DNA from 2 places in the Bradyrhizobium sp. AUGA SZCCT0160 genome. Region 1 is predicted to be linked to the other one. Evidence: riboswitches for the same ligand, from Rfam matches in the RefSeq annotation. Region 1 holds a riboswitch; the other holds the start of a gene.
The links. A riboswitch is a leader RNA that binds a small molecule or an ion and turns the genes downstream of it on or off. The one in region 1 is predicted to bind cobalamin.
Positions count from the first base shown of each region.

Region 2: it holds a riboswitch for cobalamin, as region 1 does, so the genes downstream of both, JQ558_RS29920 (TonB-dependent receptor) here and metE (5-methyltetrahydropteroyltriglutamate--homocysteine S-methyltransferase) in region 1, are expected to answer to the same signal.

Region 1 covers NZ_JAFCMD010000002.1:237,521-240,764, forward strand. Annotated here, with positions in the region: gene metE (5-methyltetrahydropteroyltriglutamate--homocysteine S-methyltransferase) at 1-2,090, opposite strand, end outside; cobalamin riboswitch at 2,198-2,399, opposite strand; cobalamin riboswitch at 2,522-2,740, shown strand; gene JQ558_RS04745 (ribonucleoside-diphosphate reductase subunit alpha) at 2,855-3,244, shown strand, end outside.
Region 2 covers NZ_JAFCMD010000024.1:25,755-28,998, reverse strand. Annotated here, with positions in the region: gene JQ558_RS29930 (ABC transporter ATP-binding protein) at 1-198, opposite strand, end outside; gene JQ558_RS29925 (iron ABC transporter permease) at 195-1,238, opposite strand; cobalamin riboswitch at 1,373-1,573, shown strand; gene JQ558_RS29920 (TonB-dependent receptor) at 1,687-3,244, shown strand, end outside.

The DNA.
Region 1 (3,244 bases):
TCCATCGCGCCGATCGCGTCGATGATGTCGTTGAACTCCGAATAACACATGTGGGTGTGGATCTGGGTGTCGTCGCGTACGCCCGACGAACAGATGCGGAAGGCGTCCACGGCCCAGTCGAGGTAAGTCTTCCGCTCCGACCGGCGCAGCGGCAGGCCCTCCCGCAGCGCCGCTTCGTCGATCTGTATCATCCCGGCACCGGCGGCTTCGAGGTCGGCGACCTCGTCGCGGATCGCCAGCGCGATCTGGCGGCAGGCTTCGCTACGCGGGATGTCGTCGCGGACGAACGACCAGTTCAGAATCGTCACCGGCCCCGTCAGCATCGCCTTCATCGGCCGCTTGGTCAGCGACTGCGCATATTGCCACCATTCGACCGTCATCGGTTTCGGGCGGGACACGTCGCCGAACAGCACCGGCGGGCGGACGTAGCGCGAGCCATAGGATTGCACCCAGCCATGCGCGGTGAAGGCGAAGCCTGCGAGCTGCTCGCCGAAATACTGCACCATGTCATTGCGCTCGAACTCGCCATGAACAAGCACGTCGAGCCCGATATTCTCCTGCCAGCGCACCGCGCGCGCGGTCTGGTTCTGCAGATAGAGTTTATAGGCGTCGTCGGTCAGCGCGCCCTTGGCATGCGCGGCGCGGGCGTTTCGGACATCCGCGGTCTGCGGGAACGAGCCGATGGTCGTGGTCGGGAAGGCCGGCAGGTTGAAGCGGCTGTGCTGCACGCCGGCGCGATCGGTAAACGCGCTGATGCGGCGGCGCATCGCGCTATCGATGCCGACGGCGCGCGCTGCCACCTTGACATCGTGGATCCGCGGCGAAGCTTTGCGCGCGGCTGCGGTTTCATCGGAGGCCTTCAGGATGGCGTCGGCGTGGACGCGGCCGCACGCCAACGCCGTTCCGAGCGCCGCCAGTTCCTCGATCTTCTGCACCGAAAACGCCAGCCAGCTCTTCACGTCAGGATCGAGGCTGGTTTCCAGCGCAAGGTCGATCGGGACGTGCAGCAGCGAGCATGATGGCGCGAGCTGCACGCGGTCGCCGCCGAGCCTGGTGACCACAGGTTCCAGTCGGTCGAGCAGCCGGCTCAGATCGGCGCGCCAGATATTGCGGCCATCGATGATGCCGAGCGACAGCACGCGGTCCTTTGGAAGACCGGCGAGGTCGTCGAGTTGCTCGGGCGCGCGCACGAGGTCGAGATGGAGGCCGGCGACAGGCAGGGCCATCGCTGTGTCGCGGTTGGCGCCGAGCCCGCCAAAGTACGTGGCCAGCATGATCTTGAGCTCAGGCGCCGCCTTGGCGATTTCCGCATAGGCATAATGCAGCGCCTGCTGCGCGATGACGTCGAGGTCGAGGACCAGACACGGCTCGTCGATCTGCACCCATTCCGCGCCGGCCTTGGCAAGTTCGCTCAGCACCTCGATGTAGACCGGCAGCAACCGGTCTAGCAGCGACAGCGTGTTGAACCCCGCATCCTTGCACTTGGCGAGTTTGAGGAACGTCACCGGGCCGACCAGCACCGGGCGGGTCTGGTAGCCGAGCGCTTTGGCTTCGAGATATTCCTCGATCGACTTGCGCGAGGCGAGGATGAATTGCTGATCCTTCTCCAGTTCCGGCACCATGTAGTGGTAATTGGTGTCGAACCATTTTGTCATCTCCAGCGCCGGCACGCCGTGGGCCGCGTCGTGGTGGGCGTGGCCGCAATCCGCATCCTGCGCCGCGCCTTTGGCGCCGCGCGCCATCGCGAAGTAGGTGGCGAGTGGAACCGTGCCGCCGTTCCAGCCGTAGCTTTTCGGAATGGCGCCGACCATCACGCAGGTGTCGAGCACCTGGTCGTAGAACGAGAAGTCGTTGGACGGGATGATGCTGACACCAAGCTTCTTCTGGCGCGCCCAGTTGGCGGCGCGCAGCCCGATGCCGGTCTCGATCAGGGCTTTCTCGTCGGTCGTACCCGACCAGAAGCTCTCCAGCGCGAATTTCAGCTCGCGGCGCGGACCGATGCGCGGCGTGCCGAGCGAAGCGACGGGAAGTGAGGAGGTAGAATTTGTAGAAGAAGTCGCTGTGGAAGACTTCTCTGTAGAAGTAGTCATTGGCTTAACCCCAAAAGTTGGGGGCAAAGGCCGAAGTGACACGTCTGGATTCCAGGCGTCAGGAGGCGCGCGGAATCGCAACCGCACCACCGGGACACCCCGCCCGAGGACGTTTATGTTGTCGAGGCAGGTCTCCTGGCTCGCGGGTCAATGCTGCTGTCCGGTCTTCCCAAAACCGTTGCGGGTCTCAGTGACTTTGTTGGACAGCGGCTCGCCGCTTACAGTTGCGGGGGCAGCTCCGGCTTCACACCGGCTTCCCTCTTAGCTTCGGGAAAACCATCCCGAAGAACCACGACGCGTCCACTTACTGGCAACTCGGCGCGCCCGTCAACTCGATCGCCGGTTGTTGCGGTTGTTCACAGCTTTAACAGGGTGAACCAGAATTTTCGCAGGCTCGGCTAGCGCACCATTGACACGATTGCCCAAATCGCACCAGATGTAGTTGTCACGGTCTATCACGACGCAAGTCATGGTGGCTAAGAGGGAAGTCGGTGATCGCGCCAAAGGGCGCGAAATTCCGGCGCTGCCCCCGCAACTGTAAGCAGTGAGTTGTTCCCGCCTTTACGTCACTGATGCGGATTCGCATTGGGAAGACAGGGAATAACGACGACCTGCGAGCCAGGAGACCTGCCGCGACACCGAAAAAACGTCCACGGGCGGGGTGTCCGGCGGTCGCTTGCAGATCCATGCCGGCGCTTGCCGCCGCGCATTCGATGCAGCGTCCCCAACGACATCCGGCCTCAACAACACCACGGGGTCTGCCGATGTCCGAATCTTCCGGTCTCATTTCTCTCGAAGCCAAAACCGCTGCCTTGTTCCAGTTGCGTCCCGAAACGCTTGCCGCGCCGGACGCCGAACTTCCGATGCAGGTGATCCGCCGCAACGGCACGGTTTCGAAATTCGATGCCAGCAAGATCTCGGTCGCGATGACCAAGGCGTTCCTCGCCGTCGAGGGCCACACCGCGGCGGCCTCGCGCCGGGTTCACGAGGTGGTGGAGCAGTTGACCGCGGAAGTCGTCGGCGCGCTGTCGCGCCGGATGAGCGAAGGCCGCACCTTTCACATCGAAGACGTGCAGGACCAGGTCGAACTGGCGCTGATGCGCAGCGAGCACCACAAGGTGGCGCGCGCCTATGTGCTGTACCGTGACGAGCGC
Region 2 (3,244 bases), on a different contig from region 1:
GCCGCCGATGTGGATGTCACCGCGGGACGGCAGCAGCCCCGACAGCGCCCGCAACAGCGTGGTTTTGCCGGCGCCGTTCGGCCCGACCAGGGCGACCAGATGACCCGCGCTCAGCGACAGCGTGACATCGCTGAGCACATGGCGGCCAGCCAGCGTCACGTTCACGCCTTGCGCCGTGAGAAGCGCGGCTTCGCTCATGCGACACCTCCCCCGAGCGCGCGGCGTTCGCGCGCGATCAGATAGAGGAAGAACGGCACGCCGATGATCGAGGTCAGCACGCCGACCTTGATGTCGCTGGTCGAGGGAATGATCCGCACCGCGATGTCGGCGGCGAGCAGCAGCGCCGAGCCTGCCAGCGCACTCGGCACCAAGAGCCGCGCCGGATCATGGCCGATCAGGGGCCGCATCAGGTGCGGCGCGACGAGGCCGATGAAGCCGATGGTGCCGGTGACCGCTACCGCGCCGCCGACCCCGAGCGCCACGCCGGTGATCACGATCAGCCGCAGGCGCCCGACATCGACGCCGAGGCTCTGCGCAGTTTCCTCGCCAAGGCTGAGCGCGCGAAAGGAATGGCGCTGGCTGAACAGGATGATGCCGCCGGCGATGATGAACGGCAGCGCCAGCATCACGTGCTGAAAACTGCGATCCTCCAGCGATCCGAGCAGCCAGAACGCGATCTCCAGCACCACGAACGGATTGCTGGAGAGGTTCATCACCAGCGCGGTAGCGGCGCCCGCCAGACTCGAAATCGCAAGACCGGCCAGGATCAGGATCAGCAGCCCGGCATTGCGGCCTGCAATCGTCAGCAGCACGAACACCGAACCGAACGCCGCCATGATCGCCACGACAGGCAGCGCATAGGAGCGCACATCGGCCCACCCCAGCGCGATCACCAGCACCGCGCCGAAGGCGGCCGATTGCGGCGCACCGAACAGCGAGGGCGAGGCCAGCGGATTGCGCAGCAGGCCCTGCAGCGACGCGCCCGACATTCCGAGGATGGCGCCGATCGCCAGCGCCAGAATGGTCCGCGGCAGGCGGATTTCCCGCACGATCACCTGCGCCACGTCGCTGCCGCCGCCGAGGAGGGCTTCGATCACCGCCAGCGGCGACAGCCGCACCGGCCCGATGCCGAGCGAGATCAGCACCAGCAGCGCGACAAGGCCGGCAAGCGCAGCCGTCACGCCAATCCGGCGCCGCGCGGCCTCCTCGTTTGCAGCAGTGATGGTCTCAACACTCATCGATCGTCCCCGAACGGTCAGCCCGTACCGCACAACGCGTTCGAACGGTACTGCTCATGCGACATAAAAGACGCACTCGTCCAGTGAGGATCGCAGGCGAGGCCTGATGGGATTGACTCTATCTTTGACAAACTTCTACCATAATTTTCGACGGTTCCCGTTTTGGGGATCAAAAGGGAATGCGGTGCGGGGACAGTCCCCCAATTCCGCGGCTGCCCCCGCAACTGTAAGCGGTGAATCTTTCGTCCTACGCCACTGGGATTCTCGGTCCTGGGAAGGCGACGAAAGGTAACGACCCGCAAGCCAGGAGACCTGCCGTCAGCCGTGGTCACACGCGAAGATGTCGGTCGGGGAGTACAGGCATTAGTTTCATCAGAGCTGTTTGCAGCACGATGGTGGGACTTGGTTCGCTGTGACGTGCCACTGACGTCATACCGAGGCCTGAACCATGTCTTCCACCACCACTGCCGCCAAGCGGTGCCGCCGTCTTTTGCTGGCGTCCAGCTTTCTGGCGCCGATCATGGCGCTCACCCATTCCGGCGCGCAGGCCCAGACCGCCACAGCCGATCAACTGCCGGCGATCGAGGTCAACCCGCCCGGCGACCAGAACCGGACCCGCGCCAAGCCCGCTTCCGATCAGGGCTCGGGCACGCGCCGCGTCGTTGCGCCGAACCCGAGGCCGTCAAGCAATCGAAACCCTGCGCCGGGGACCGGCTCCAACGTCGTCGCGTCGCAAGGCGATGGCCAGGGCGGCGGCGGAGCGCCCGTCCGGCAATTCGCCGGTATCGTCGGCACATCGGCGACCGTCATCACGGCTGAAGAAATCGCGCATTCACCCGCGCAGACCTTGCAGGAAATCATCGCGCAAACACCGGGCGTGCAACTGACCAGCCTGTTTGGCGGCGTCAACGGCGCGAAGACCAGCGTCGATCTGCGCGGATTCGGTGCGTTTGCGACCTCCAATACCCTGGTGCTGATCAACGGCCGAAGGCTCAACGACATCGACATGGCCGGCGTCGATTTTTCGACCATTCCGCGCGATTCGATCGAGCGCATCGAAATCACCCGCGGCAACAGCGGCGCGGTGCTGTACGGCGATAATGCCGTCGGCGGCGTCATCAACATCGTGCTTAAAAACGGTGTCGGCGGCCCGCCGGTCGCGATCCGCGGCGAAGCCGGCGTCGGGTCCTTCAATCAGCGCATGGCCTCGGTCTCGGCCGCGACCAATTTCGGTCCGTGGTCGACGTCGTTCTATGGCAACGCCATCAAGTCCGACGGCTACCGCGTCAACAACGCGCTCGATCAGCGCAACGGGGTCGGCAACCTCAACTACTCCACGCCCGGCCTCACCGCCTTCGTAACCGTGACCGGCGACGATCAGAAGCTCGGCTTACCCGGCGGCCGGCTGGTCGATCCATCCATTGGTCTCAACGAGCTCGTCACCAACCGCCGCGGCACCAGCACGCCGCTCGACTACGGCAACCAGCAGGGCGCCAGCGCCACCGCCGGCTTCACCAAGACCCTGTGGAACGGCGTCGATCTCATCATCGATGGCGGTGTGCGGGACAAGAAACAGCAGGCCGCGTTCTTCAATCCCTTCGCCAACAGTTACGTCGACAGCCATCTGCAGACATGGTCCCTGACGCCTCGATTGAGCGTCAAGAACGTAATGTTCGGGCTACCCTCGTCGATCCTGACGGGCATCGATTATTACGATGCGACGTTCCACCAGGAGCGGCCGGAATTTCAGGGCACACCGCCGATCCATACTTACGATCTGTCGCAGAGAACGATTGCCGGCTATTGGCAGCAAACCCTTGGGCTGTTGCCGACAACGGATTTCTCGTACGGCGCGCGAATCCAAAACGCCAGCCTGAGTGCGCGGGACCGTCTTAACGATCCGCCGAATTGCGCCCTGTTTTTTACCTGCGGCGCCCAGAACCTTCCGCTGGATAGCAGCGAAGTCCAGCACGCGCTGCATGTCGGCCTCGAACATCGCTTCAACA